DNA from 4 places in the Escherichia albertii genome. Region 4 is predicted to be linked to each of the others. Evidence: predicted binding sites of a transcription regulator. Region 4 holds the regulator's gene; each other region holds the start of a gene.

Region 1 (8,058 bases), 190 kb from region 4:
TGCTGTCCTTTTACAGCCTGTTTTCTGCTCAAATTATAAGCTTGAACTAAGGTAATGCAAATGCATTATTAATGGATGTGGGGACTTTAAACAATAAAAACATGGCACTAAGGCCATGTTTTGCGAGGGACGTTCCAAAAGAAATCAAGTCACCGGTGCCGGGTTAAACACCGCCAGTTGGTTATGCAGTCCCCATTGATCCGAGAAGGTTTTCTTCTTCCCGCTGGCGACGTCGAGAATAAAGTGGAACAGTTTCCAGCCGACCTCTTCGATGGTTTCTTCGCCGGTGGCGATGGTGCCTGCGTTGATATCCATTAAGTCAAACCAGCGGTTCGCCAGCTCTGTGCGAGTCGCCATTTTAATCACCGGCACCGCCATCAGGCCGTATGGCGTGCCGCGACCTGTCGTAAACACTTGCACGGTAATTCCTGAAGCCACTTGCTGTGTACCGCAGACAAAATCGCTGGCAGGCGTGGCGGCGTAAATTAATCCGCGCTTAGTCGGGCGTTGACCAGGTGACAATACTTCAACAATGGCGCTTTTGCCTGATTTCGCAATGGAGCCGAGTGCTTTCTCCACCACGTTTGCCAGGCCGCCCTTTTTATTACCGGGCGAAGGGTTGGCGCTGCGGTCGGTTTTCCCCATATTGAGGTAGTTATCGTACCATTCCATCTCTTCCAGCAGACGCTTGCCGACCTCTTCGTTAACGGCGCGCGGTGTCAGCAGATGAATCGCGTCACGTACTTCCGTTACTTCCGAGAACATCACCGTTGCACCGCAGCGCACCAGTAGATCAGATGCGTAGCCCACTGCCGGATTTGCTGTCACGCCAGAAAACGCGTCGCTGCCGCCGCACTGCATACCAACCACCAGTTCTGAAGCCGGACAGGTTTCTCGCTGGCGTTGATTCAACTTGTGCAGGTGGCGCTCGGCAACCTGCAAAATATCCTCGACCATCGACTGAAAACCGACATGCTTTTCATCCTGTAAGCTGATAATACTGGCATTTTCCTGTGAAATGGCTGGTACATCTTCCGTTCCAGCCAGCAGGTGCTCAGGTTGCAACTTTTCGCATCCCAGACCAATTACCATCACTTCGCCGCCAAAGTTTGGGTTAAGCGAAATATTGTGAATGGTACGAATGGGTATCACTGCCGCCGGAGCATTAATCGCTACGCCACAACCGTACAGGTGATTCAGTCCTACTACGCCATCGACGTTCGGGTATTTCGGCAGTAGATCACGCTCAATGATTTTCACTACGTAATCCACCACGCCTGCGACACAGTGGACGCTGGTGGTGATTCCAAGCAGGTTTTTGCTGCCGACGCTACCATCGGCATTGCGATAGCCCTCAAAGGTGTACCCTTCCAGCGGCGGTAAGGGGGCTGGCACTTTGGTTGCCAGCGGTAGCGTATGTAATGGCGGTGCTTCCGGCAATATCACCATCGATTCGTCGATCCAGCTTCCGCGGAGGATTGCACGCACGGCATAACCAATCACTTCGCCATAACGAATGATTTCGCCATTAGCCGGAATATCTACTAATGCGACTTTATGCCCCTGGGGAATATGTTCAATTAATTCCAGACCATCCGGGAAACATGTTCCTGCTTTAAGGCCATTATCATTAACAATGATCGCGACATTATCTGTGTCGTGCACTTTTATATAAAACGCAGTCGGTGTTGTTTGTCTAATTTTGATGTTGGCCATTGTGCAATATTCTCCAGCCAGGGATATTAAAATGAGTGTCGTGGCTCATTTAATAAAAAAATAACGTAAGGTGAATTTAGAATGTCAGGAGTTTGACTGCATAAATGTGATCGATATCAATCATTTCAGTTATAGCAACGCTTGTCGCCTGAGTGATATATCAATCTGTGCTTTAGCGCGCAGTGTCATGTGCATTTGCTCAAAATAATATTTAAATAACACTAATTAAATTAGCAAATGCACAATGATTATTATTCTCCTGTTACTTATACTAATTCACGACTTCATTATGCTTGAAATATTAATGAGGCTTATACATGACACTCATCAAATAATAATAAAATTAACACCAGTACCCGAGGTAAATAGAATGATTCTGGACACCGTGGAAGAAAAAAAGAAAGGCGTACATACACGCTATTTAATATTACTTATTATTTTTATTGTGACCGCTGTTAACTATGCCGATCGTGCAACGCTGTCGATTGCCGGTACTGAAGTGGCAAAAGAACTGCAATTAAGCACGGTTTCAATGGGCTATATTTTCTCCGCTTTTGGTTGGGCCTACCTGCTGATGCAGATCCCTGGCGGCTGGTTGCTTGATAAGTTTGGATCGAAGAGAGTTTACACTTACAGCCTCTTTTTCTGGTCGCTGTTCACCTTCCTGCAAGGCTTTGTCGATATGTTCCCGCTGGCCTGGGCAGGTATCTCGATGTTTTTTATGCGCTTTATGCTGGGGTTCTCGGAAGCGCCTTCCTTCCCCGCTAACGCCCGTATTGTGGCTGCCTGGTTCCCGACGAAAGAACGGGGAACCGCCTCCGCTATCTTTAACTCGGCGCAATATTTCTCTCTGGCGCTTTTCTCGCCGCTGTTGGGGTGGCTGACCTTCGCCTGGGGCTGGGAACATGTTTTTACCGTTATGGGAGGAATTGGTTTTGTGCTAACGGCGTTGTGGGTCAAGTTAATTCATAACCCGACAGAGCACCCGCGTATTTCAGCGGAAGAGCTGAAGTTTATCTCTGAAAATGGCGCGGTGGTCGATATGGATCACAAAAAGCCGGGCAGTGCGACGGTAAGTGGTCCCAGGCTGCATTACATCAAGCAATTGCTCTCTAACCGCATGATGTTGGGAGTATTTTTCGGACAATATTTTATCAACACCATCACCTGGTTTTTCCTGACCTGGTTCCCGATTTATCTGGTGCAGGAAAAGGGGATGTCGATTCTGAAAGTGGGACTGGTCGCGTCGATTCCGGCATTGTGTGGTTTTGCCGGCGGCGTACTCGGCGGTGTCTTTTCGGATTATTTGATCAAACGCGGCGCTTCTCTGACTCTGGCGCGTAAGTTACCGATTGTGCTGGGTATGCTGCTGGCTTCCACCATCATCTTATGTAACTACACCAACAACACCACGCTGGTAATCATGCTGATGGCGCTGGCTTTTTTTGGCAAAGGTTTTGGCGCGCTGGGGTGGCCGGTGATTTCCGATACCGCGCCGAAAGAGATTATTGGCCTCTGCGGCGGCGTATTTAACGTCTTTGGCAATGTTGCTTCCATCGTCACTCCCCTGGTGATTGGTTATCTGGTGAGTGAATTGCACTCCTTCAATGCGGCTCTGGTCTTTGTCGGATGTTCGGCGCTGATGGCGATGGTCTGCTACCTCTTTGTGGTTGGCGACATTAAACGAATGGAATTGCAGAAATAAGCGAAGGTATAAGCGATGAATAACAATATTTTCCCCAATAAATTCAAAGCCGCATTGGCCGCGAAACAGGTGCAGATTGGCTGCTGGTCAGCGCTCTCTAATCCTATTAGCACAGAAGTTCTGGGCCTGGCCGGCTTTGACTGGCTGGTGCTTGATGGGGAACATGCGCCAAATGATATCTCGACGTTCATTCCACAATTGATGGCCCTGAAAGGCAGTGCCAGCGCGCCAGTGGTACGGGTGCCGACCAACGAACCGGTGATGATTAAGCGTCTTCTGGATATCGGTTTTTATAACTTTCTGATCCCATTTGTGGAAACGGAAGAGGAAGCAGAGCAGGCGGTGGCGTCGACGCGTTATCCGCCGGAAGGTATCCGTGGCGTCTCTGTTTCTCATCGCGCCAATATGTTTGGCACCGTGGCGGATTACTTCGTCCAGTCGAATAAGAACATCACTATTCTGGTGCAAATTGAAAGCCAGCAAGGCGTAGACAATGTCGATACCATCGCTGCGACCGAAGGCGTAGATGGCATCTTCGTCGGTCCCAGCGATCTGGCGGCAGCATTAGGCCATCTCGGTAATGCCTTACACCCGGAAGTACAAAACGCCATTCAGCATATTTTTAATCGCGCCAAAGCTTACGGTAAGCCCTGCGGCATCCTTGCGCCTGTTGAAGCTGATGCTCGTCGTTATCTGGAATGGGGGGCGACGTTTGTGGCCGTCGGTAGCGATCTCGGCGTGTTCCGCTCTGCCACCCAGAAACTGGCAGATACCTTTAAAAAATAACCACCGCCGCAACAAGAGAGATGATTGATATGACGATGAAAGTGGGTTTTATTGGCCTGGGTATTATGGGTAAACCAATGAGTAAAAACCTTCTGAAAGCGGGTTACTCACTGGTGGTTTCTGACCGTAATCCTGAAGCGATTGCTGAAGTGATTGCCGCAGGTGCAGAAACAGCCTCTACGGCTAAAGCGATTGCTGAACAGTGCGATGTCATTATTACCATGCTGCCAAACTCCCCGCATGTAAAAGAGGTGGCGCTGGGGGAAAATGGCATCATTGATGGCGCCAAACCGGGCACGGTATTGATCGATATGAGTTCAATCGCTCCGCTGGCAAGTCGTGAAATCAGCGAAGCACTGAAAGCGAAAGGTATTGATATGCTGGACGCCCCGGTGAGCGGCGGCGAACCGAAAGCGATCGATGGCACTTTGTCAGTGATGGTAGGTGGCGATAAGGCTATTTTCGACAAATACTATGATTTGATGAAATCGATGGCGGGGTCCGTGGTGCATACCGGTGAAATCGGTGCGGGTAACGTCACCAAACTGGCAAACCAGGTCATTGTTGCGTTGAATATTGCAGCGATGTCAGAAGCATTAACGCTGGCTGCCAAAGCGGGCGTTAACCCGGATCTGGTTTATCAGGCAATTCGTGGTGGGCTGGCGGGGAGTACCGTTCTGGATGCGAAAGCGCCAATGGTTATGGACAGGAATTTTAAACCGGGGTTTCGTATTGATTTGCATATTAAAGACCTGGCAAACGCGCTGGATACTTCCCATGGTGTGGGCGCACAACTGCCGTTGACAGCAGCGGTCATGGAGATGATGCAGGCGCTGCGTGCCGATGGTTCAGGAACGGCGGACCATAGCGCCCTGGTGTGCTACTACGAAAAACTGGCAAAAATCGAAGTCACTCGTTGATGACGTCGTGCCCGGATGGCGTATTGCTATCCGGGCACGGAATTCAGGCCGATAAGAGAAACGCCCTCCGGCGTCATGTGGTAACAGGCAAAGGTATGAAAATCGTAATCGCTCCAGACTCTTATAAAGAAAGTTTATCTGCCAGCGAGGTCGCACAGGCGATAGAAAAAGGATTTCGGGAAATTTTTCCTGATGCGCGGTACGTTTCTGTTCCGGTTGCTGACGGAGGGGAAGGGACAGTAGAGGCGATGATTGCCGCCACGCAAGGCGCTGAGCGTCAGGCGTGGGTTACCGGGCCATTGGGCGAGAAAGTGAAGGCCAGTTGGGGGATTTCTGGCGACGGCAAAACGGCGTTTATCGAAATGGCCGCAGCCAGTGGGCTGGCGTTGGTACCTCCAGAAAAGCGAGATCCGCTGGTGACCACTTCACGTGGCACTGGTGAGCTTATCTTACAGGCGCTGGAGAGCGGCGCGACCAGTATCATTATTGGCATTGGCGGCAGCGCCACCAATGATGGCGGTGCAGGCATGGTGCAGGCATTGGGGGCGAAGCTAAGCGATGCCAATGGCAATGAAATAGGCTTTGGCGGCGGCAGCCTTAATACCCTGAACACGATTGATATTTCCGGCCTCGACCCGCGTTTAAAGGATTGTACGATCCGCGTAGCCTGTGATGTCACCAACCCGCTGGTGGGCGATAGTGGTGCTTCGCGTATCTTTGGCCCACAAAAGGGAGCGAGCGAAGCGACCATTGTCGAGCTGGACAAGAATCTCTCTCATTATGCTGATGTCATCAAAAAATCTCTCCATGTTGATGTGAAGGATGTGCCTGGTGCGGGCGCGGCGGGCGGTATGGGGGCGGCGTTGATGGCGTTTCTCGGGGCAGAGCTAAAAAGCGGTATTGAAATTGTTACCGCGGCGCTGAATCTGGAAGAGCACATTCATGATTGTACGTTGGTGATCACCGGAGAGGGGCGCATCGATAGCCAGAGCATACACGGCAAGGTGCCTGTTGGGGTGGCGAGCGTGGCGAAGAAGTACCATAAACCGGTAATTGGTATTGCAGGTAGCCTGACGAACGATGTCGCTGTTGTACATCAACATGGCATTGATGCTGTATTCAGCGTATTGAACAGCGTTGTTACGCTGGATGAAGCTTTCCGCGGGGCTTATGACAATATTTACCGTGCTTCGCGTAATATCGCCGCGACACTGGCGATTGGAATGCGCAACGCGGGGTGACAAGGGCGTGCAAACCCTCTATACTGCGCGCCGAAGCTGACCAGACAGTCGCCGCTTCGTCGTCGTCCTCTTCGGGGGAGACGGGCGGAGGGGAGGAAAGTCCGGGCTCCATAGGGCAGGGTGCCAGGTAACGCCTGGGGGGGAAACCCACGACTAGTGCAACAGAGAGCAAACCGCCGATGGCCCACGCGAGTGGGATCAGGTAAGGATGAAAGGGTGCGGTAAGAGCGCACCGCGCGGCTGGTAACAGTCCGTGGCACGGTAAACTCCACCCGGAGCAAGGCCAAATAGGGGTTCATAAGGTACGGCCCGTACTGAACCCGGGTAGGCTGCTTGAGCCAGTGAGCGATTGCTGGCCTAGATGAATGACTGTCCACGACAGAACCCGGCTTATCGGTCAGTTTCACCTGTTTTAACGAAAACCCGCCAGTGTAAGCTGGCGGGTTTTTGCTTTTGGCGTGCAAGAGGATGAATGACTGTCCACACGCTATATCCAAAAGAAATATTTTGCATGCCGGATAAGACGTTCACACCGCATCCGGCATGAACAACGCGCAATTTGTCAACAATTAATATGAGAATAATGAAAAATAAATATAACATCCATTATGTTCATCCATGCCTGGATAAGAATTGCAATCATAATTCATATATATTTAATATATGAATTATCCCTGTTATTAAGCCCCACGTTATTTTCAATAACATCATACGCTGAGATTATCTCCGCAAACTTTATTTTTACCGACCAATAATCAATGACTTTATTATTATTGTAACTATGTGTTTGCATTGGTGGGGGAGAACGGTCAGAAAAATGCTCACTTACCAGCATTAGCGTAAACGGATAAAAAACTTCGTGACCTTGACGATGCGGAGTGTGACTTCAGCTACCCTTGTGTTCTCCTTTTCGGCATATGGTTTCTGGTAGCAATTATTAGTTTTGTGATCCTCAACACAAAATGCTATTCGGTAGTCAGAAGAAAGGAAAAAATTATGAAAAACGATTGCATTCACAAAATGACGTTCTGTTATGGCGGAAAACATGGATGTTGATGGGTTGTTTCATGTGTTTACCTGTTGTGATGAATTGTTTGTTGTATTGATAAAATAAATGTTGTGCGACCAACAAATAGCGTAAAAAAATGTGATGCGGCGCATTATTTATCCGTAGAAATGATTTATTTATAGTAAAAGTTGATAACTTGCTTATTAAATTTAACTTAAAGTTTGCTTGTGAAATACACAGTAATTGCTTGAAATATCATCGCAGAGTACTTTTTTAATAAGCCATATAAAACGTGTTGTTATCGCCATAAAATATGGTTATCCCTCCTTGTTTCTTTGATAAAAATCAGGGTTTATGCTGATTTTATGTTTATAACTCATTGATGTTTAATGTGTTTATTAGTTTTAAAAGATACCTGGAAAACAATTGAAAGATAATTTGTGAGTGGTCGCACATATCCTGTCGATTTCAATTTGGTACACTCCATGCCGTCAATGAGGTAATTAACGTAGGTTGCTATGAGCACTATTCTTCTTCCTAAAACGCAACATCTGGTGATCTTTCAGGAAGTCATCAGAAGTGGCTCTATCGGCTCGGCTGCAAAAGAGTTAGGGCTAACTCAACCTGCTGTCAGTAAAATCATTAATGATATTGAAGATTATTTTGGTGTGGAATTAGTGG
Region 2 (8,058 bases), 1.9 Mb from region 4:
CAGGATCAAAAACGATGCTGCAAAGTCTTACTCACTTTTTCTGAATAATACCAATAACAGCGAGTAAGTAGTACACATCTTACCTCTTTTTTAGAGATATCCATTATGACAATAGAAAAACACGAAAGAAGCACTAAGGATTTGGTGAAGGCTGCCGTATCAGGATGGTTAGGCACTGCACTTGAGTTTATGGATTTCCAGTTATATTCACTCGGCGCTGCGTTAGTGTTCCATGAAATATTTTTCCCAGAATCATCAACTGCAATGGCGTTAATTCTGGCAATGGGAACCTACGGTGCAGGATATGTGGCACGTATTGTCGGAGCATTTATTTTCGGCAAAATGGGCGACAGAATAGGGCGTAAAAAAGTGCTTTTTATTACCATCACCATGATGGGAATCTGTACCACTTTAATTGGCGTGTTGCCGACCTACGCACAAATCGGCGTTTTTGCCCCCATTTTGCTGGTGACGCTACGTATTATTCAGGGGCTGGGTGCTGGGGCGGAAATTTCTGGTGCCGGTACTATGCTTGCTGAGTATGCCCCAAAAGGAAAACGCGGGATTATCTCCTCGTTTGTGGCAATGGGTACTAACTGCGGTACCTTGAGTGCAACGGCAATCTGGGCCTTTATGTTCTTTATCCTCAGCAAAGAAGAACTATTGGCATGGGGATGGCGTATACCATTCCTCGCCAGCGTAGTGGTAATGATATTTGCTATTTGGTTGCGTATGAATCTGAAAGAGAGCCCAGTCTTTGAGAAGGTGAATGATAGTCAACAACCTGCGCCAAAAGCTGTGCCATCTGGCAGTATGTTCCAAAGTAAATCTTTCTGGTTGGCAACGGGCTTACGTTTTGGGCAGGCGGGTAACTCTGGCTTAATTCAGACTTTCCTCGCAGGTTATTTAGTACAAACACTGCTGTTTAATAAAGCGATTCCGACAGATGCCTTAATGATCAGCTCAATTATCGGCTTTATGACGATTCCTTTCCTGGGATGGTTGTCCGATAGAATTGGCCGCCGTATTCCTTATATTATTATGAATACTTCAGCAATTGTACTGGCGTGGCCGATGTTGTCTATTATTGTCGATAAAAGCTATGCCCCAGGCACCATCATGGTTGCATTGATTGTGATTCATAACTGTGCGGTGTTGGGATTGTTTGCTCTGGAAAATATTACCATGGCAGAAATGTTCGGCTGTAAAAATCGTTTTACCCGAATGGCAATATCAAAAGAAATCGGTGGTCTTATTGCCTCAGGTTTTGGCCCTATTCTTGCAGGTATTTTCTGCACCATGACTGAATCCTGGTATCCAATTGCAGTCATGATTATGGCTTATTCGGCTATAGGTTTAATTTCTGCGCTGAAAATGCCAGAAGTTAAAGACCGTGATTTAAGTGCGCTGGAAGATGCAGCGGAGGATCAACCAAACATCATAAATGCAGTGCAGCCTTCAAGAAGTCTGTAAATCCTGAATCCCTTCTCTTAGTGAGGAGGGATTTTTTTATTCATATAACAAACTTTTTAGCTTGCCATATTAAATTTAAGGGAATTGTCATGGGAAATAATTTGTTATCAGCAAAAGCTACACTCCCTGTCTATGATCGCAATAATCTGATACCGCGAATTGTTCATTTAGGTTTTGGCGCATTTCACCGCGCACATCAGGGGGTTTATGCCGATATTCTTGCCGCTGAACATTTTAGTGATTGGGGGTATTATGAGGTCAACTTAATTGGTGGCGAACAGCAAATTGCTGATCTAAATCAGCAAGATAATCTCTATACTGTTGCGGAGATGTCTGCAGATGCCTGGACCGCTCGTGTCGTTGGCGTCGTGAAAAAAGCCCTGCATGTGCAAATGGATGGCTTAGAAGCCGTGTTGCTCGCCATGTGCGAACCGCAAATTGCCATCGTTTCTCTGACAATTACCGAAAAAGGGTATTTCCACTCTCCGGCGACGGGAGAATTAATGTTAGACCATCCGATGGTGGCCGCCGATCTGCAAAATCCCCACCAGCCAAAAACCGCGGTAGGTGTCATTGTTGAGGCGCTGGCGCGCCGTAAAGCCGCCGGATTACCCGCGTTTAGCGTGATGTCATGCGATAACATGCCAGAAAATGGTCATGTTATGCGTGACGTTGTCACGTCTTATGCGCGTGCTATTGATGAAAAACTGGCACAATGGATTGAAGAAAATGTGACGTTTCCGTCAACGATGGTAGATCGTATTGTGCCTGCAGTAACGGCAGAAACGCTGGATAAACTTGAACAACTTACTGGCGTACGCGATCCGGCGGGCGTGGCTTGTGAACCTTTTCGTCAGTGGGTCATTGAAGATAGTTTTGTCGCCGGACGCCCTGAATGGGAAAAAGCAGGCGCCGAACTGGTTAGAGATGTGCTGCCTTATGAAGAGATGAAACTACGTATGCTCAACGGCAGCCATTCATTCCTGGCTTATCTGGGATATCTGGCCGGTTATCAACACATTAACGATTGCATGGAAGATGAAAATTATCGTCACGCGGCACATGCCTTGATGTTGCAGGAGCAGGCGCCAACGTTGAAGGTACAGGGCGTGGATTTGCAAGATTATGCTAATCGATTAATTGCACGCTACAGCAACCCGGCGTTACGTCACCGGACCTGGCAGATAGCGATGGATGGCAGCCAGAAACTGCCGCAGCGTATGCTGGATTCTGTACGCTGGCATTTAGCACATGGCAGCGCGTTTGATCTGCTGGCGTTAGGTATCGCTGGCTGGATGCGTTATGTCGGTGGCGTAGATGAGCAGGGCAATTCGATTGAGATCAGCGAACCGTTATTACCCGTGATTCAACAGGCCGTACAAAACAGTGAGGAAGGAGAAGCTCGCGTACAGGCATTGATGGCAATTGAGGCGATATTTGGCAACGATTTGCCAGACAATGTTTTATTTATCGATAAAGTGACGGAAGCGTACCTGGCTTTATTAGCCGATGGGGCAAAAGCGACGGTGGCGAAATATTCTGTGAAGTAAAAAAAGCAATGCCGCCTTCGGCGGCATTCACACGATTAGTTCATGCCGAGACGAATCAAGTCCAGAGGAGCGAGTTTTTCTTCGCAACCTTCAACAACAACGGTTTTACCGCGGCGAATTTGCTCTGCGGTCAGACCTTCGGTATCAATCGACAGGATCTTGCCAGTGTGACCGGTGCCGCTAACCATAACACGGCTGCCAGTGGTGATTGCGTTACGGTTACGATCGTAGGTCGTCATAGGTGTTTTCTCCTTTCTGATTTACAGTCGAAGCCCACGTAACGGGCGCAATATAAATACTCCTGTCGAGTGAATTATTTTTTGTTTATGATCAAGTTCACATCTTTTTTGATGCTTGCATGAACCAGAAGAAGGGGATGGGCTCTCACCCCGAATGGGATGAGAGGAAATAAATTACTCTTCGCTGAACCAGTCGCTATTTTCCTGACGGATCTGTAGTACTGACTCGCTGATCTCCTGCAAGTGCAATGTCATTGCTTTCTCTACCGCATCGCCATCGTGTTTTTGCAGGGCAGCAAAAATATCCATGTGTTGGCGTAGCAGCATTTCTGGCGGCGAAACGTGGTCGAAACTCATATAGCGCACCCGATCAACGGTCGCCTTCAGGTTTTCAATCGTGTCCCAGGCGAGCGGACAATCGGCGATCTGGGTCAGAATTTGATGAAAGTTATCATCAAGTTCAAAAAAATCATCCAGTTGCTTACGTTCAATAGCAATACGCTGCTGGTGAAGATTTTGCTCCAGTTGATAGCACTGGCTTTCGGTAATCATGGTTGCCGCCCGGCGGGCTACTGCACACTCAATGGCCTGGCGGATAAAGCTGCCGTTGCGTACCTGGGCCATAGAGATTTTATTGACGTAGCTGCCACGCTGCGGACGAATTTGAATCAGACCGTTTTCAGCCAGTTTAATGAAGGCTTCACGAACCGGCTGGCGCGACACATTGAAACGAACAGAGACGTCTTTTTCCGACAACGGCGTACCTGGTGCAATCAGACAATGCACAATGTCACGGCGAAGAATACGATAAATTTGCTGATTGACAGGCTGTGTGGGGTTTAGTTGCGTTTCGACGGTCATGCGTTCTTGCTTATGAGTGGGTTAACTGCATGAGTCTACCACTTTTTTGTCACAAGCAATAACCCGGCGATTAAGCCGGGTATAAAAATTAATGCCGATGGACATTCAGTCCGGCATAGGTTTGCGTTACTGGCATCATCTCCAGCGTGTTAATGTTGACATGCGCAGGCAGGGTAGCTACCCACCAGACTGCTTCGGTAACATCTTCAGCCGTCAGTGCGACGGTGTTTTGGTAAGTCTTTTCTGCTTTATCGTCATCGCCTTTAAAGCGAACATTTGAGAATTCGGTGCCGCCAACCAGACCCGGTTCAATGTCGGTAACACGAACAGCGGTGCCGTGCAGGTCAGTACGCAGGTTCAGACTGAATTGACGAACAAATGCCTTTGTCGCGCCATAGACGTTGCCGCCGGCATATGGCCAGCTACCCGCAGTGGAGCCAATATTAATAATATGACCACGATTACGCTCAACCATACCCGGTAGCACGGCACGCGTCATATATACCAGGCCTTTATTGTTGGTATCGATCATGGTCTCCCAGTCGTCAACACTCGCTTTATGCGCAGGTTCCATACCCAACGCCAGGCCGGCATTGTTTACCAGAATATCAATATTACGCCACTCGACAGGGAGCGATGTCAGCATCTCTTCAATGGCGGCGCGGTTACGGACATCAAGCTGTGCAATATAAAGGTTATCTCCCAGCTCATCTTTTAATTCCAGCAACCGTTCATGACGGCGGCCTGTGGCAATAACTTTATGGCCCTGTTGAATAAAACGACGAGTAATGCATTCACCAAAACCTGCTGTTGCTCCCGTTACTAAAACGATCATCTCACTGTTCCTCAACGCTTTTTGTGTGTAACTAACATAGCACGTGATGTTTGCCTGCGGGTAATACTGGTTGCAAGATTGCACTCTGTTATCAGGAAGCCTACGCTATGAAACACCTCGTTTTCAGGAGTAGAAAATGTCAACGACGAATCCTTTCCTTGCGCAGAGCACTCTGCCATATATGGCTCCCCGTTTTGATCTGATTGAGAATAACCACTATCGCCCGGCCTTCGACGAAGGGATGCGGCAAAAGCGGATTGAGATAGAGGAGATAGCTTTAAATCCACAGACGCCAGATTTTAATAACACAATCCTGGCTCTTGAAAAGAGCGGGGAATTACTCACTCGTGTTACCAGCGTCTTCTTTGCCATGACTTCGGCGCATACCAATGATGAATTACAGCGTCTCGACGAACAGTTCTCGGCGGAACTGGCAGAACTGGCTAATGACATCTACCTCAATGGCGAATTATTTGCTCGGGTTGACGCTGTCTGGCAGCGGCGCGAAACGTCAGGTCTTGATAGTGAATCTGTCCGTCTGGTTGACGTTATTCATCAACGTTTTGTCCTTGCCGGAGCCAGACTGGATGAAGCCGATAAAGCAAAATTAAAAGTACTGAATACCGAAGCGGCGACGCTAACCAGCCAGTTTAATCAGCGGCTATTAGCTGCGAACAAATCCGGCGGTCTGGTGGTTGATAATGTTCAACAACTGGCGGGAATGAGCGAGCAAGATATTGCGCTGGCGGCAGAGGCGGCGCGCGAGAAAGGCCTGGATAACAAATGGCTCATCCCGTTGTTGAATACCACACAACAACCGGCCCTTGCCGAACTACGCGATCGCCAGACGCGTGAAAAACTGTTTACTGCAGGCTGGACGCGGGCTGAAAAAAATGACGCCAATGATACCCGCGCTATTATTCAACGGCTGGTGGAAATTCGGGCTCAACAGGCGAAATTACTTGGTTTCCCCCATTATGCTGCGTGGAAAATTGCCGACCAGATGGCAAAAACGCCAGAAGCGGCACTCAATTTTATGCGTGAAATTGTTCCGGCGGCGCGTAAACGGGCGGACGATGAACTGGCATCAATTCAGGCGATTATCGATCAGCAACAAGATGAATTTCGCGCTCAGCCCTGGGATTGGGCATTCTATGCTGAACAGGTACGACGCGAGAGATTCGATCTCGATGAAGCCCAGATCAAACCTTATTTCGAATTAAACACGGTGTTGAATGAAGGTGTATTCTGGACCGTTAATCAGCTTTTTGGCATCAAGTTTGTCGAACGTTTTGATATTCCTGTCTATCATCCCGATGTACGCGTGTGGGAAATTTTTGATCATAATGGCGTGGGGCTGGCGCTATTTTATGGTGATTTCTTCGCCCGTGATTCAAAAAGCGGTGGCGCGTGGATGGGCAATTTTGTTGAGCAATCCACGCTCAATGAAACGCGACCGGTGATTTACAACGTCTGCAATTATCAGAAACCTGCCGTCGGTGAACCCGCTTTATTATTATGGGATGATGTTATTACTTTATTCCATGAATTTGGTCATACTCTGCATGGCCTGTTTGCCTGCCAGCGTTATGCCACGCTTTCGGGGACTAACACGCCACGTGATTTTGTTGAATTCCCTTCGCAAATCAACGAACACTGGGCAATGCATCCGCAGGTTTTTGCTCGCTATGCCCGTCATTATCAGACAGGGAAAGCCATGCCAGAAGAGTTGCAACAGAAAATGCGCAATGCCAGCCTGTTCAATAAAGGCTATGAGATGAGCGAGCTATTAAGCGCCGCACTTCTCGATATGCGTTGGCACTGTTTGCAGGAAAATGAAGCCATACAGGATGTGGATGATTTTGAACGACGGGCGCTGGTAGCAGAAAATATGGAGCTTCCCGCGGTACCGCCACGTTATCGCAGCAGTTATTTCGCTCACATTTTTGGCGGCGGATATGCGGCAGGTTATTACGCTTATTTGTGGACGCAAATGTTGGCAGACGATGGTTATCAATGGTTTGTCGAGCAGGGCGGTTTAACGCGTGAGAATGGGCAACGTTTTCGTGAAGCTATCCTCTCCAGAGGCAATAGCGAAGATTTAGAACGCTTGTATCGCCACTGGCGCGGTAAAGCCCCCCATATTACGCCGATGCTGCAACATCGCGGGCTGAACGGTTAAATTGGATATTGTGTGTCAGCAGGAACGCTTGCTGGCACACAAATTTGCCAGAAAGAATGCGGCCTGTATTTACCCTCTAACATGGCATGAAAAGATCGCACCTTGCCAATAAGGTGAGAATTAATCACTTTTTTTCTACCAGATTTGTTTTAAATCACGGTGTTAACTTTTGAGTGCGCCATTAAAGGTGTATCTATGAAAATATTGACATAAGTTTTCTTTTCTTTCGTTAGAATAGCGCACACAAGGAACGGTGAAAAAGGAGTGGCAATGATCAAGAAGACAACGGAAATCGATGCCATCTTGTTAGATCTTAATAAAGCTATCGATGCCCATTACCAGTGGCTGGTAAATATGTTTCACAGCGTCGTCGCAAGAGATGCCAGTAAACCAGAAATTACGGATAACCATTCTCATGGGTTGTGTCAATTTGGTCAGTGGATTGAGCACCTGGGGCCACTCGATAATGATGAATTACCTTACGTTCGGTTAATGAATTCTGCCCACCAACATATGCATGACTGTGGTCGGGAATTAATGTTGGCTATTATCGAAAATCGCTGGCAGGAAGCTCATTTTGCAAAATTTCAGGAAGGGTTGCTTTCTTTTACGGCGACATTGACAGATTACAAAATTTATCTTCTGACCATCCGCAGTAATATGGATGTTCTGACAGGATTGCCTGGCCGTCGGGTTCTTGATGAATCCTTTGATTATCAATTGAGTAATGCCGAACCACTGAATCTCTATTTAATGCTTCTGGATATAGACCGTTTTAAATTGGTGAATGATACCTACGGGCATTTAACAGGTGATGTGGTATTACGTACACTGGCGACGTCTCTGGCCAACTGGACGCGTGATTACGAAACAGTTTATCGCTATGGCGGTGAAGAGTTTATTATTATCATCAAAGCG
Region 3 (8,058 bases), 1.9 Mb from region 4:
AATTTCTGCAACACCTCGCCAACCTGTCGGCTGGCGACATACAGGTGATACAACGTTGATGCAGGAGATGCGGCCTTAATACGTTCACCGGTTTCGCTGATTTCATCGCAGTACAACCCGGCAGTTTCGTTCTCAATATACAGACGCAACATATCGGCAATATGCTGCTCCAGCGTCGGTAGCGCCGCCTGTCCGACAGTCAGGCAGTTGACGACATCGGCCTTAATACGTTCAGTCTGGCACCAGAGGCGACTGGCGGCGCGATGACGGCTTTTATCTAAATTGATTTCATTCATCACAGCTCCGGTCTGCGCGTTGTCGCCACAGCCGGCAATAAAATGCTGAAGCGCTGTTCGCCACTCCAGAGTGTTGATGCCGGACATCTTCTCATACGCGTACAGCAGCCAGGTCCATTCATGATGATGACCCGGATCGATATGCCGCGACTCCGGCAAATCAGGACGCCATCCCGATGCGAAAAACTCCACCAGGCAACGCTGTTGCTGGCTGAAAAAACGGCTAGTGAACAATCTGAAAAGCCTGTGCGCCTCTTGCTCCCAACGCGCATCGCCTGTCGCCGCCCACCATGACAGCATGGCCTCAAACAGGTGCATATGCGGGTTCTGACTGAGGAGTGTTGGACGTTCGGTATTCAGCGCATAACCGCCCTCTTCCAGCGTCAGGTGTTGCTGCATCCAGTCATGAAGACGCTCAGCCCGCTGGCGAATCTTAATATCGCCAGTCAACGCCCAGAGTTCAGAGAAAGCGAGCAACGCAAACGCCTGCTCGTAGGTATTCAGCTTTCCGGCTGTCGAATCGCTGCCATCAGAAAAGTAAAACGCCCCTTGCGCATTATGAAAATGCTGTAGCCCCGTTTCCATAATACGATTAATGGTATCGCCCGCCACAATCCAGCCGGTGCGGGTAGCATGGGCAAAGACGTACAACTGCCTCGTCTGTACGCGGGCACGGATAATACCTGGCGCAACGGGAACGGTTTCAGCAAAGCACTGCTCGCCGTCGCGGTTCACCACGCCCTGTTGCAGAAAACATGGCAATGCATCGTGGCGCATCCAGTGGGTGAATTGTTGTGCTTGCTTTAGCATATTTTACCTCCCTGCTGACGCACGCTGGCGACAATCACGCCAATCTCAGTGCCGGAAGGAGAACGAATGCAATAGTTGTGCAGCGCCGCCGGAATAATGACAGTTTCGGCATAATGCACGACGAAAGGCGCAAATTGCCGATCCAGGCTTTCGATCAGTGCTTCCTGACCTTCAATCAAATTAAGCATCTGGAATTCGCCGCCGGTAGAGAGGTTCACAGATTGGCTGATCCAGTAGCGATGGGTGTCAATAAATTCCAGTTCGTGCAAACCGGTTCTTTCACAGCGGTAAGCCACATTTTCTTCCTGCACCGTGATGGTATTAAGCAGCTGCCGCTGGCACCATTCGGTATCGCGCTCTTCGCGAATCACCTGGCTGCCGTGCGCAAGATGTACCGGGCGTGGGCGACCATCCAGGCCCAGACGCCCCCAGTCCCACAATTTGAAGGTGAAGATGTAGGGGGTGGCGGAGATTTCGAGGATCATCGCATCTTTGCCAGAACAGTGCACTGTTCCGGCTGGGATCAGCACGTGATCGTGTTTTTTCACCGGGAAACGGTTAACCAGAGCTTCAGCATCCAGCTCGCCAGTTTCCTGCGCCTGAGCGATGGCATCCACCAGCGTTTGCTTATTGATACCAGTTTTCAGCCCGAGATAAACGCTCGCATCCTCTCCCGCATCAAGGATGTAATAACTCTCATCCTGGGTGTAGTGCATGCCAAAATGTTGCTGAATATAGTCAGTGGAGGGATGAACCTGCAAACTCAGGTTGCCACCCGACATGGTGTCAAGGAAGTCGAAACGGATCGGGAATTCCGCGCCAAAACGGACATAGTTGCGCTCACCCAACAACGGGATAGGCCGCGCCAGTACCAGGTTTATCGATGGCATCGTCAACCGGATGCCATTGTAGTCAAGTGTCAGGCTGTTCTCTTCCGGCACGCCATCAAAGCACCAGGCGTAATTTTTCTCTGATGGCGGAAGTTCACAAACCTCCTCCATCCACTTGCCGCCCCATACGCCGGGGTCAAAGAACGGATTTAAGCGGAACGGTGTACACAAGCAAGCATCCAGCCCAGCCTGAAAAGCCGCCTGATCCACCATGACCACAGGTGTGCTCAGGCTGTCGAGCCAGAAATCCATGTTGTCAAAAAGCGAGCGTTTGTGGCGATCGGCAATTCGCCACTCCCAGAAAAAACCCTGTTTGTATTTTCGGAGGATGTCATCATCAGCGTTGTCAACCAGCCAGTTGCTGGAACCTGCACGCCAGTCAAGCTGACGCTGCCATCGCGGATAGTCAGCATAGATCAGCACATCGGGCGGCATCAGAAGCGCGGCTCCGGTCCCGATGACAACAACAATGCCCGGCTGGCTGACAATTTGCTGACGTTGTTCTGCTACGCGTTCCGCCAGAAGATAGTCTGACAACGTCGCACAACTCATCACTCCGAAAACCCGGTCATCTGTCAGGGTATCAGCCAAGCGGTTTTGCAGAGCGCTACCGCTGAGATAACACGCATCGACGTCAACCCAGTAAGCATGAGAAAACGTTTCATGCTGACACAAAGCCTGTTTAATTTGCTGTTTATCCACGCCTGGATAGCAATCAATGGTGACTATTTGCCGCTCTCCTGCCGGCAGGAACATTGCCAGGTGCGTTCTAATTTCCTGCCATCCCTGGTACGTCTGCACCTCGCCGGGAACATTGACAGCCGGAAATTTTTCATAGTTAGCAGTGTGTGAAAGATAGCTCATCCTGACCCCTCAAAGTTAATCGATTAACCTTATCATGATGAGGACAGTATCGTTACCCGCCTGATATTGCAATATTGCTGAAAACAACACTAATTGCAAAAGTCAATAAAAATCAAATAATTAATAAAATTCATATTATTTTTCATCTCTGGAATGTGAGGATTATCGCAAAATAACTATCACCTTATGACAAAAAACAGGTAAATCGAATAACCTCGATAAACACGTTATGGAGGAGTTGTGATGAAACCGATAGCAGTGCATTTTGGTGCGGGGGCATTAGGTCGAGGTCTTGTCGTTCCACTTTTGATTGAAAGCGGATTTGATGTGATAGCAATAGATAGCGACGAAAAACTACTCGCCAGTATCAGGGAACGTCAGGGTTATGACCTCCTGCTCACCGATACCAGAGAAACACAGCACATTCATCTGAGAGATATTCTCCATCCGGCAGATGAAAAGCTAACTGGATGGTTACAGCACGCCAGCGTTATCACTACCTCTGTCAGAAAAGAAAATTTGCATCGCATTGTAAAGCAACTCAAAAATGTGCCGCCCAAAACGCTAATTTGCTGTGAAAATATCGAATACAGCGGGCGCTTTTTTGCCGAACTGATGCAAGAAGGCGGCGTCAATCCTGACGGCTGGCGGTTGCCTGATTGCATGGTCGATCGTATTTGTTCTTCCTGCTGGCCTGCGTCGACGCTGATTGAAGCGGAGTCCTGGGGTACTGTCTGCATCCAGAAGCTGGAGGGTGCGACAACAGTGCAAAAATTTGAACAGGTTGAAAATATTACCCTACGATTTCAGGAAAAACGAATTCTGGTGAATACCTATGCTGACGGTATTAGTTTTCTGGGATTAGCGGCAGGAAAACAATATTTATATCAGGCGGCAGAAAGCGAGGAAATTCGTCTGGCGATGGACAACTACATGCAACTAATGAAACTCTATTTATGCCAGGAATGTCATCTTGACGCGAACTATCTCGAAAAGATGGCAGAAAAACATCGCCTGCGCTTATGTAATCCGCATATAAAACGTTCACTGGAGAGCGTCGCACGAAATTTCCTGCAAAAAATCGGCCCTACAGAAAGGTTTATTTATCCTCTGACGGTATTACAGCAGCGTGGGGTTGATATTCAGCCTGCGATCTCATTTCTAAATGTGCTAATTAATGGCTGGGCAAATGCGCAATCAGAACCGCAGCTGGCGCGACAGCGGGCACTTGCGAGTCTCAATGTTGCAGAAATTGTTGAGCGTCTGGAACAGGAAGAGCCCGCACAAATATCGTAAGCATAGTCTTCTGAGAAGCGCTAAAATGCCCTTGACGTAATTTTATCGGCTTTGCTACCGTTTCCCCCTTGTTTGTGCGCCGTGCTAATGAATTTTCATCGCCCGGCGCCTTTGTGGGTATTTTAGCGGAGTAGCAGCATGGAAAAACGTGCCACAGTGTCAGATGTTGCCGCACTAGCAAAGGTCTCTTCGGCCACCGTTTCCAATGTGCTCAGCAATCGGGAAGGTAAAGTTTCAGCCAAAACCCGCCAACGCGTTCTCGAGGCCATAAAAAAACTGAATTACACTTATAATGAAAACGCAGCCACATTACGCAGTAATAAATCCAATATAATTGGGTTAGTGATCCACGATCTTAGTAATCCTTATTATACCGAATTAATTTCTAAAATTACCCGGCAGCTTGCCACATTAGGCTATGCAACTATCCTTGCGTGTTCTGATGAAAATCTCGAAAACCAACAAAGCTATCTGCATTTAATGAAAAGGCATAATGCAATAGCTGTGCTTCTTTGTCCGACCTGGGATACCACCGCACAACATCTCGACGACTGGTGCAAAGCAAGCCCAACGATTACCTTTTTACGGCCCGTCAGAAATAACAATAATGATTATATTGGTATCGATAATTATCAGGCGGCCTGGGATCTGACAAAGCAGTTAATTGATGATGGCCACCAACACATTGCTTTTATTGGCGGACGCCAGCACTCTCGCCTTCGCCATCAGCGGCTTCAGGGGTGGAAAGACGCACACCACGATTCCGGCATCAAATGGAAAGAGTCACGGATTCTGGAATGTGCATCCAGCATGACTGCTGGCGCCTCAACGACTACCCAGTTACTACAGCAAGACAGCGCAGTGACTGCCCTGGTTTGTTATCAGGATATCGTGGCATTTGGTGCGATGAATGCCCTGCAATTTGCCGGTAAAAAAGTCGGAGCTGAAATTGCCGTCACTGGATTTGATGGCCTTAGTGATGCTGAAGGCTGGCTTCCGTCATTAACCACTGCGGAAGTACAAATTACGGAACTGACGAACCAAATCGTCTCTCGTCTCCTTGAACGTCTGGAAAATAGGCTATCACCACCCACTACAACGCTGCTTCATGCCCATATTCACTGGCGTCACTCAACCCAAATGGCTTGAAGGATTTGATTTAATGTCCTGCGAAAGGCTGTTTTGGCGCGGACGTTTGGGCTATGCTATGCGGATCTGAAAAACCACCTCTAGCGCTACATTTGTAGCCGTATTGAAAACAGGACCACTGGCTGCCATGCAAGAGCAATACCGCCCGGAAGAGATAGAATCCAAAGTACAGCTTCACTGGGATGAGAAGCGCACATTTGAAGTAACCGAAGACGAGAGCAAAGAGAAGTATTACTGCCTGTCTATGCTTCCCTATCCTTCTGGTCGACTACACATGGGCCACGTTCGCAACTACACCATCGGTGACGTGATCGCCCGCTACCAGCGCATGCTGGGCAAAAACGTTCTTCAGCCAATCGGCTGGGACGCATTTGGTCTGCCTGCGGAAGGCGCAGCGGTGAAAAACAACACCGCGCCAGCACCGTGGACGTATGACAATATCGCGTATATGAAAAACCAGCTCAAAATGCTGGGCTTTGGTTATGACTGGAGCCGCGAGCTGGCAACCTGTACGCCGGAATACTACCGTTGGGAACAGAAGTTCTTCACCGAACTGTATAAAAAAGGTCTGGTGTATAAGAAGACTTCTGCGGTCAACTGGTGCCCTAACGACCAGACCGTACTGGCGAACGAGCAGGTTATCGACGGCTGCTGCTGGCGCTGCGATACCAAAGTTGAACGTAAAGAGATCCCACAGTGGTTTATCAAAATCACCGCTTACGCTGACGAGCTGCTCAACGATCTGGATAAACTGGATCACTGGCCAGACACCGTAAAAACCATGCAGCGTAACTGGATTGGTCGTTCCGAAGGTGTGGAAATCACTTTCAACGTTAACGACTATGACAACACGCTGACCGTTTATACGACCCGCCCGGACACCTTTATGGGCTGTACTTATCTGGCGGTAGCGGCAGGTCACCCACTGGCGCAGAAAGCGGCGGAAAATAATCCTGAACTGGCGGCCTTTATTGACGAATGCCGTAACACCAAAGTTGCCGAAGCAGAAATGGCGACGATGGAGAAAAAAGGCGTCGATACGGGCTTTAAAGCTGTTCACCCATTAACCGGCGAAGAAATTCCGGTTTGGGCAGCAAACTTCGTATTGATGGAATATGGCACCGGCGCAGTCATGGCGGTTCCGGGTCACGACCAGCGTGACTACGAATTTGCCTCTAAATACGGCCTGAACATCAAACCGGTTATCCTGGCGGCTGACGGTTCTGAACCAGATCTCTCCCAGCAGGCACTGACTGAAAAAGGCGTGCTGTTCAACTCTGGCGAGTTCAACGGTCTTGACCATGAGGCGGCCTTTAACGCCATTGCCGACAAACTGACTGCAATGGGCGTTGGCGAGCGTAAAGTGAACTACCGCCTGCGCGACTGGGGCGTATCCCGTCAGCGTTACTGGGGCGCGCCGATTCCGATGGTGACGCTGGAAGACGGTACTGTAATGCCGACTCCTGACGACCAGTTGCCGGTGATTCTGCCGGAAGACGTGGTGATGGACGGCATTACCAGCCCGATTAAAGCAGATCCTGAGTGGGCGAAAACCACCGTTAACGGAATGCCGGCACTGCGTGAAACCGACACTTTTGACACCTTTATGGAATCCTCCTGGTACTATGCACGCTACACTTGTCCAGAGTACAAAGAAGGAATGCTGGATTCCGACGCGGCTAACTACTGGCTGCCGGTTGATATCTATATTGGTGGTATTGAACATGCCATCATGCACCTGCTCTACTTCCGCTTCTTCCACAAACTGATGCGCGATGCAGGTATGGTGAACTCTGATGAACCCGCGAAACAGTTGCTGTGTCAGGGTATGGTGCTGGCAGATGCCTTCTACTACGTTGGCGAAAACGGCGAGCGTAACTGGGTATCGCCGAAAGACGCTATCGTTGAGCGCGACGAGAAAGGTCGTATCGTGAAAGCGAAAGACGCGGCAGGCCATGAGCTGGTGTATACCGGCATGAGCAAAATGTCCAAGTCGAAGAACAACGGTATCGACCCGCAGGAAATGGTTGAACGCTACGGCGCGGACACCGTTCGTCTGTTCATGATGTTCGCGTCTCCGGCAGATATGACTCTTGAATGGCAGGAGTCTGGCGTTGAAGGGGCTAACCGCTTCCTGAAACGTGTCTGGAAACTGGTTTACGAGCACACAACGAAAGGTGATGCTCCGGCGCTGAACGTTGATGCACTGACGGAAGATCAGAAAGCCCTGCGTCGCGATGTGCATAAAACAATCGCTAAAGTGACCGATGATATCGGCCGCCGTCAGACCTTCAACACCGCAATTGCGGCGATTATGGAGCTGATGAACAAACTGGCGAAAGCACCGACCGATAGTGAGCAAGATCGCGCACTGATGCAGGAAGCGCTGCTGGCGGTTGTCCGTATGCTTAACCCGTTCACCCCGCACATCTGCTTCACGCTGTGGCAGGAGTTGAAAGGCGAAGGCGATATCGATAACGCACCATGGCCGGTTGCAGACGAGAAAGCGATGGTCGAAGACTCCACGCTGGTGGTGGTACAGGTTAACGGTAAAGTCCGTGCCAAAATCACCGTTCCGGTAAATGCAACGGAAGAACAGGTTCGCGAACGTGCTGGCCAGGAGCATCTGGTAGCAAAATATCTTGATGGCGTTACCGTGCGTAAAGTGATTTACGTACCGGGTAAACTCCTCAATCTGGTCGTTGGCTAAGCGCGGGAGGAAGCGTGCGATATCTGGCAACATTGTTGTTATC
Region 4 (8,058 bases):
GGCAGCTCGCCCATACACTACATTATCATAATGATAATTTAACATAGTCTGAACATACGGCGCCTTATGATTGTTTTCTCCTCGTTACAAATTCGTCGCGGCGTGCGCGTCCTGCTGGATAATGCCACCGCCACCATTAACCCTGGTCAGAAAGTCGGCCTGGTGGGTAAAAACGGCTGCGGTAAATCTACCCTGCTCGCATTGCTGAAAAATGAAATCAGCGCCGACGGCGGCAGCTACACCTTCCCTGGTAGCTGGCAACTGGCGTGGGTGAATCAGGAAACACCTGCACTACCCCAAGCAGCGCTGGAATATGTCATTGATGGCGACCGCGAATATCGCCAACTGGAAGCACAACTCCACGACGCCAACGAACGTAACGACGGGCACGCCATTGCCACCATTCACGGCAAGCTGGACGCTATCGACGCGTGGAGTATTCGTTCCCGCGCCGCCAGCCTGCTGCACGGCCTCGGTTTCAGCAATGAGCAACTGGAGCGTCCGGTGAGCGATTTCTCCGGTGGCTGGCGTATGCGCCTTAACCTCGCTCAGGCGCTGATTTGCCGTTCAGACTTACTGCTGCTCGACGAACCGACAAACCACCTCGATCTCGATGCCGTTATCTGGCTGGAAAAATGGCTGAAGAGCTATCAGGGTACATTGATCCTGATCTCCCACGACCGTGACTTTCTCGATCCGATCGTCGATAAAATCATTCATATCGAACAGCAAAATATGTTCGAGTACACCGGTAACTACAGCTCCTTTGAAGTACAGCGCGCTACCCGTCTGGCGCAACAACAGGCGATGTACGAAAGCCAGCAAGAGCGCGTGACACATCTGCAAAGTTACATCGATCGTTTCCGCGCCAAAGCCACTAAAGCAAAACAGGCCCAAAGCCGCATTAAGATGCTCGAGCGTATGGAGTTGATTGCTCCCGCGCACGTCGACAACCCGTTCCGCTTTAGCTTCCGCGCACCGGAAAGCCTGCCAAATCCGTTGTTGAAGATGGAAAAAGTCAGCGCAGGCTATGGCGATCGCATTATTCTCGATTCGATAAAACTGAATCTGGTACCGGGTTCGCGCATTGGTCTGTTAGGCCGCAACGGCGCAGGTAAATCAACATTAATCAAACTGTTAGCTGGAGAGCTGGCGCCAGTCAGCGGTGAAATTGGTCTGGCGAAAGGGATCAAACTCGGCTACTTCGCCCAGCATCAACTGGAGTATCTGCGCGCCGACGAATCACCTATTCAACATCTGGCACGTTTAGCGCCGCAAGAGCTGGAGCAAAAACTGCGTGATTACCTCGGCGGCTTTGGTTTCCAGGGCGATAAAGTAACGGAAGAAACGCGCCGCTTCTCCGGTGGGGAAAAAGCCCGCCTGGTACTGGCGCTGATCGTCTGGCAACGTCCGAATCTGTTGCTGCTCGACGAACCGACCAACCACCTCGACCTCGACATGCGCCAGGCACTCACCGAAGCGTTGATCGAATTTGAAGGCGCGCTGGTCGTCGTTTCGCACGACCGCCATTTGCTGCGTTCCACTACTGACGATCTCTATCTGGTTCACGATCGTAAAGTCGAACCGTTTGACGGCGATCTGGAAGATTATCAACAGTGGTTGAGCGACGTACAAAAACAGGAAACTCAAACCGACGAAGCGCCGAAAGAGAACGCCAACAGCGCCCAGGCGCGTAAAGATCAGAAGCGTCGGGAAGCAGAATTACGTGCGCAAACTCAGCCCCTGCGTAAAGAGATTGCTCGTCTGGAAAAAGAGATGGAGGCGCTAAACACGCAACTGATGCAGGCGGAAGAGAAACTTGCCGACAGCGAACTGTACGACCAGAGCCGTAAAGCAGAACTGACCGACTGCCTGCAACAACAAGCCCGCGCCAAATCCAGACTGGAAGAGTGTGAAATGGCGTGGCTGGAAGCCCAGGAACAACTTGAGCAGATGCTGCAGGAAGGCCAAAGCAACTGATGGCGCAGATAACGGCAACCGATCTCAACGACGCCAGCAGCAGTGCTGAGTTCACCCCCATGCGCGGTTTCAGTAATTGCCATCTGCAAACCATGCTGCCGCGTCTGTTTCGTCGTCAGGTGAAATTCACCCCGTACTGGCAGCGGCTGGAACTGCCCGACGGCGATTTTGTCGATCTCGCGTGGAGTGAAGATCCCGCACAGGCGCAATATAAACCGCGTCTGGTTGTGTTTCACGGGCTGGAAGGCAGCCTCAATAGCCCTTATGCGCATGGTCTGGTCGAGGCGGCGAAAAAGCGCGGCTGGCTGGGCGTGGTGATGCATTTTCGCGGCTGCAGCGGTGAACCAAACCGTATGCACCGCATTTACCATTCGGGAGAAACCGAAGACGCCAACTGGTTTTTACGCTGGCTGCAACGCGAGTTTGGTCATGCGCCAACGGCTGCCGTCGGCTATTCGCTCGGTGGTAATATGCTGGCCTGTTTGCTGGCTAAAGAAGGCAATGATCTCCCGATTGATGCGGCAGTGATTGTCTCCGCGCCGTTTATGCTGGAAGCCTGTAGTTATCATATGGAAAAGGGCTTTTCCCGCGTGTATCAGCGTTACTTGCTGAACCTGTTAAAAGCCAATGCTGCGCGCAAACTGGCGGCCTACCCCGGTACGCTACCGATTAATCTCGCGCAGTTAAAATCGGTACGTCGCATTCGTGAATTTGACGATCTGATCACCGCCAAAATTCACGGCTACGCTGACGCTATCGACTATTATCGTCAATGTAGCGCCATGCCGATGCTCAATCGGATAGCCAAACCGACGCTGATTATTCACGCCAAAGACGATCCGTTTATGGATCATCAGGTGATCCCGAAACCGGAAAATTTACCTCCTCAGGTGGAGTATCAACTGACTGAACATGGCGGTCACGTCGGCTTCATTGGCGGTACGTTATTCCACCCGAAAATGTGGCTCGAGTCACGCATTCCTGACTGGTTATCAACGTATCTGGAGGCGAAATCATGTTGATTCCCTGGCAAGACCTCTCCCCCGAAACGCTGGAAAATTTAATTGAAAGCTTTGTGTTACGTGAAGGCACCGATTATGGTGAACATGAGCGCACACTTGAACAGAAAGTCGCCGACGTCAAACGCCAGCTACAGTGCGGAGAAGCGGTGCTGGTGTGGTCGGAACTGCACGAAACGGTCAATATCATGCCGCGCAGTCAGTTTCGCGAATAACCTGCAACCGTCGGCGGACGAGATAATAATGATAGCTAAGTCATGGAGTTACTATGTCTGCCAAACATCCGGTCATTGCGGTAACAGGATCCAGCGGCGCGGGGACCACCACCACCAGCCTCGCGTTTCGCAAAATATTCGCGCAGTTAAATCTGCATGCAGCCGAAGTGGAAGGCGACAGTTTTCACCGCTATACCCGCCCGGAAATGGACATGGCGATCCGCAAAGCGCGCGATGCCGGGCGGCATATCAGTTACTTCGGCCCCGAGGCTAACGATTTCGGCCTGCTGGAACAGACCTTCATTGAATACGGTCAGAGCGGTAAAGGGAAATCTCGTAAATATCTGCACACCTACGATGAAGCGGTACCGTGGAATCAGGTGCCGGGGACATTCACTCCGTGGCAACCGCTGCCGGAACCCACTGATGTCCTGTTTTATGAAGGTTTACACGGCGGCGTAGTCACGCCACAGCATAACGTTGCGCAACATGTGGATTTACTGGTCGGCGTGGTGCCTATCGTTAACCTTGAGTGGATTCAAAAGCTCATTCGCGACACCAGCGAGCGCGGGCACTCACGAGAGGCGGTAATGGACTCAGTTGTGCGTTCAATGGAAGACTATATCAACTACATCACGCCGCAGTTTTCCCGCACCCATATTAACTTCCAGCGCGTTCCCACTGTCGACACCTCAAATCCGTTCGCGGCAAAAGGTATCCCGTCGCTGGATGAAAGCTTTGTGGTGATCCATTTCCGTAATCTGGAAGGTATTGATTTCCCCTGGCTGCTGGCGATGTTGCAGGGTTCATTCATTTCTCACATCAATACATTAGTAGTGCCAGGCGGCAAAATGGGTCTGGCAATGGAGTTAATTATGCTGCCGCTGGTACAACGCTTGATGGAAGGGAAGAAAATCGAGTAACTCACTTTTGAAGCCGGATAGAATATTATCCGGCTTCATACTTTAATCATGAAATCACGCGTCAACCACTTCATACGAATGGGTAATATTCACTGCTTTTTCCAGCATTAGCGCCACCGAGCAATACTTTTCGGCTGAGAGATCCACCGCACGCGCAACCGCTGCGTCTTTTAAGTCACGACCAGTGACAATAAAATGCAGATTAATGTGCGTAAACAGGCGTGGCGCCTCTTCGCGGCGTTCAGAGGTCAGTTTTACTTCACAATCGACCACATCCTGACGCGCTTTTTGCAGAATAGACACCACATCAATGGCACTACAACCACCTGCCGCCATCAACACCATTTCCATCGGACTGGGGGCTTTATCGCCAGAATTGCCGTCCATTAAAATCTGGTGACCAGAGGCGGATTCGCCCAGAAAAGTTAACCCTTCGACCCACTTCACACGCGCTTGCATAATTGGAACTCCATTGCATCAATTTTCCTGACAGAGTACGCGTACTGACCAAATCGCGCAACGGAAGGCGACCTGGGTCATGCTGAAGCGAGACACCAGGAGACACAAGGCGAAAGCTATGCTAAAACAGTCAGGATGCTACAGTAATACATTGATGTACTGCATGTATACAAAGGACGTCACATTACCGTGCAGTACAGTTGATAGCCCCTTCCCAGGTAGCGGGAAGCATATTTCGGCAATCCAGAGACAGCGGCGTTATCTGGCTCTGGAGAAAGCTTATAACAGAGGATAACCGCGCATGGTGCTTGGCAAACCGCAAACAGACCCGACTCTCGAATGGTTCTTGTCTCATTGCCACATTCATAAGTACCCATCCAAGAGCACGCTTATTCACCAGGGTGAAAAAGCGGAAACGCTGTACTACATCGTTAAAGGCTCTGTGGCAGTGCTGATCAAAGACGAAGAGGGTAAAGAAATGATCCTCTCCTATCTGAATCAGGGTGATTTTATTGGCGAACTGGGCCTGTTTGAAGAAGGCCAGGAGCGTAGCGCATGGGTACGTGCGAAAACAGCCTGTGAAGTGGCTGAAATTTCATACAAAAAATTTCGCCAACTGATTCAGGTAAACCCGGATATTCTGATGCGTCTCTCTGCACAGATGGCGCGTCGTCTGCAAGTCACTTCAGAGAAAGTGGGCAACCTGGCGTTCCTTGACGTTACAGGTCGCATCGCGCAGACGCTGCTGAATCTGGCCAAACAGCCTGATGCCATGACTCACCCGGACGGTATGCAAATCAAAATTACTCGCCAGGAAATCGGTCAGATTGTCGGCTGTTCCCGTGAAACCGTAGGGCGCATCCTGAAGATGCTGGAAGATCAAAATCTGATCTCCGCACACGGTAAAACCATCGTCGTTTACGGCACCCGTTAATCCCGTCGGAGTGGCGCGTTACTGAATAGCGCGCCATTTTGTTTAACCCGATGTGGCGCAGACTGATTTATCATCCCGATATCAACTATGCACTACGCCAAACGCTGGTGCTATGTTTGCCCGTGGCCGTTGGGTTAATGCTTGGTGAGTTAAGATTTGGTCTTCTCTTCTCCCTGGTTCCTGCCTGCTGTAACATCGCGGGGCTTGATACTCCCCACAAACGTTTTTTCAAACGCTTAATCATTGGCGCGTCTCTGTTTGCTACCTGTAGTTTGCTGACGCAACTCTTACTGACAAAAGATGTTCCCCTACCCTTTCTACTGACCGGGTTAACCCTGATGCTTGGCGTCACTGCCGAACTGGGGCCTTTACACGCTAAATTACTCCCCGCATCGCTGCTGGCTGCCATTTTTACCTTAAGTCTGGCAGGATACATGCCAGTCTGGGAACCGTTGCTTATCTACGCATTAGGCACGCTCTGGTACGGGCTGTTCAACTGGTTTTGGTTCTGGCTCTGGCGCGAACAACCGCTACGCGAGTCACTTAGCTTGCTGTACCGTGAACTGGCAGATTATTGCGAAGCCAAATATAGCCTGCTTACCCAGCATACCGATCCTGAAAAAGCATTGCCGCCGCTGCTGGTGCGCCAGCAAAAAGCCGTTGATTTAATTACCCAGTGCTATCAGCAAATGCATATGCTTTCCGCGCAAAATAATACCGATTACAAGCGGATGCTGCGTATTTTCCAGGAAGCGCTGGACTTACAGGAGCATATTTCGGTCAGTTTGCATCAACCTGAAGAGGTGCAAAAGCTGGTCGAGCGTAGCCATGCTGAAGAGGTTATCCGCTGGAATGCGCAAACCGTCGCCACTCGTCTGCGCGTACTGGCTGATGACATTCTTTACCATCGCCTGCCAACACGTTTTACGATGGAAAAGCAAATTGGCGCACTGGAGAAAATTGCCCGCCAGCACCCGGATAACCCCGTAGGGCAGTTCTGTTACTGGCATTTCAGTCGCATTGCCCGCGTGTTGCGTACGCAAAGGCCGCTTTATGCTCGCGACCTGTTGGCCGATAAACAACGCCGGATGCCTTTACTCCCGGCGTTGAAAAGCTATCTCTCATTGAAGTCTCCGGCGTTGCGTAATGCCGGACGACTGAGCGTGATGTTAAGCGTTGCCAGCTTGATGGGAACTGCTTTGCATTTACCGAAATCGTACTGGATCCTGATGACCGTGTTGCTGGTAACGCAAAATGGCTATGGTGCGACTCGCTTGCGGATTGTGAATCGTTCCGTCGGAACTGTCGTTGGGTTAATCATTGCAGGCGTGGCGCTGCACTTCAAAATACCGGAAGGCTACACCCTGACGCTGATGCTACTCACCACGCTCGCCAGCTATCTGATATTGCGCAAAAACTACGGCTGGGCGACGGTCGGTTTTACCATTACCGCCGTGTATACCCTGCAATTGCTGTGGCTGAACGGCGAGCAGTACATCATTCCTCGTCTTATCGATACCATTATTGGTTGTTTGATTGCTTTCGGTGGCACGGTCTGGCTGTGGCCGCAATGGCAGAGCGGCTTATTGCGGAAAAACGCCCATGATGCTTTAGAAACCTATCAGGAAGCGATTCGTCTGATTCTGAGTAAAGATCCACAACCTACACCACTGGCCTGGCAGCGAATGCGGGTGAATCAAGCGCATAACACCCTCTATAACTCATTAAATCAGGCGATGCAGGAACCCGCATTTAACAGCCATTACCTGGCCGATATGAAACTGTGGGTAACGCACAGTCAGTTTATTGTTGAGCATATTAATGCCATGACTACACTGGCGCGGGAACATCGGACATTACCGCCGGAGCTGGCACAAGAATATTTGCAGTCTTGTGAAATTGCCATTCAGCGTTGTCAACAGCGGCTGGAGTATGACGAACCGGGAAGTTCTGGCGATACCAATATTATGGATGCGCCGGAGATGCAGCCGCACGAAGGTGCGGCAGGTACGCTGGAACAGCATTTACAGCGGGTTATTGGTCATCTGAACACCATGCACACCATTTCGTCGATGGCGTGGCGACAGCGACCGCATCACGGGATTTGGTTGAACCGCAAGTTGCGGGATTCGAAGGCGTAATCAATTCATTGCCTGGAGCAAACCGTAGGTCGGATAAGGCGTTCACGCCGCATCCGACACCTTTTGTCTGATGCGACGCAAGCTGCGTCTTATCAGGCCTGGGTCCGTTTTACGCCCCAACCACCTTCGCCATGGCGCGGGCAAAACGTTGCATCCCTTCGTCGATATCAGCGTCTTCCACCACCAGCGACGGTGCAAAGCGCATTACATCGGGGCCGGCATTCAACACCATGACGCCAGCCTCAGCGCCCGCATACAGGAAATCACGCGCCCGACCTTTGTACTGTGGTTTCAGCTCAGCGCCAATCAACAACCCCATACCGCGAATATCGCTAAACACATCGTACTGCTGATCTATCTTCTGCAAATGGTCAACAAAACGCTGGC

What was found. The regulator CRP, encoded in region 4, controls carbon source genes, mostly activating them, when cyclic AMP is high. The targets are predictions, from matches to a motif close to ATGTGANNNNNNTCACAT.
Region 1: a site for CRP is predicted at 1,821-1,838, ahead of garD (galactarate dehydratase). Genes of this name have one in related genera too.
Region 2: a site for CRP is predicted at 3,348-3,365, ahead of ydfZ (putative selenium delivery protein YdfZ). Genes of this name have one in related genera too.
Region 3: a site for CRP is predicted at 3,014-3,031, ahead of PS053_RS20935 (mannitol dehydrogenase family protein). Genes of this name have one in related genera too.

The regions. Positions count from the first base shown of each region.
Region 1 covers NZ_CP117568.1:2,291,140-2,299,197, reverse strand. The annotation lists gene garD (galactarate dehydratase) at 145-1,716, opposite strand; gene garP (galactarate/glucarate/glycerate transporter GarP) at 2,087-3,421, shown strand; gene garL (2-dehydro-3-deoxyglucarate aldolase) at 3,437-4,207, shown strand; gene garR (2-hydroxy-3-oxopropionate reductase) at 4,237-5,127, shown strand; gene garK (glycerate 2-kinase) at 5,223-6,368, shown strand; RNA gene rnpB (RNase P RNA component class A) at 6,401-6,777, shown strand; gene tdcA (transcriptional regulator TdcA) at 7,896-8,058, shown strand, end outside.
Region 2 covers NZ_CP117568.1:611,054-619,111, reverse strand. The annotation lists gene PS053_RS02950 (Zn-dependent oxidoreductase) at 1-48, shown strand, start outside; gene ydfJ (MHS family MFS transporter YdfJ) at 106-1,473, shown strand; gene PS053_RS02940 (mannitol dehydrogenase family protein) at 1,563-3,023, shown strand; gene ydfZ (putative selenium delivery protein YdfZ) at 3,059-3,262, opposite strand; gene rspR (DNA-binding transcriptional regulator rspR) at 3,437-4,123, opposite strand; gene ydfG (bifunctional NADP-dependent 3-hydroxy acid dehydrogenase/3-hydroxypropionate dehydrogenase YdfG) at 4,212-4,958, opposite strand; gene dcp (peptidyl-dipeptidase Dcp) at 5,095-7,140, shown strand; gene PS053_RS02915 (diguanylate cyclase) at 7,411-8,058, shown strand, end outside.
Region 3 covers NZ_CP117568.1:4,347,769-4,355,826, reverse strand. The annotation lists gene PS053_RS20945 (AGE family epimerase/isomerase) at 1-1,106, opposite strand, end outside; gene PS053_RS20940 (class I mannose-6-phosphate isomerase) at 1,100-2,860, opposite strand; gene PS053_RS20935 (mannitol dehydrogenase family protein) at 3,104-4,156, shown strand; gene PS053_RS20930 (LacI family DNA-binding transcriptional regulator) at 4,295-5,305, shown strand; gene leuS (leucine--tRNA ligase) at 5,433-8,015, shown strand; gene lptE (LPS assembly lipoprotein LptE) at 8,030-8,058, shown strand, end outside.
Region 4 covers NZ_CP117568.1:2,485,788-2,493,845, forward strand. The annotation lists gene PS053_RS12160 (ABC transporter ATP-binding protein) at 67-1,980, shown strand; gene PS053_RS12165 (hydrolase) at 1,980-3,002, shown strand; gene PS053_RS12170 (YheU family protein) at 2,996-3,214, shown strand; gene PS053_RS12175 (phosphoribulokinase) at 3,268-4,137, shown strand; gene PS053_RS12180 (OsmC family protein) at 4,192-4,596, opposite strand; gene crp (cAMP-activated global transcriptional regulator CRP) at 4,898-5,530, shown strand; gene PS053_RS12190 (YccS/YhfK family putative transporter) at 5,581-7,671, shown strand; gene argD (bifunctional acetylornithine/succinyldiaminopimelate transaminase) at 7,781-8,058, opposite strand, start outside.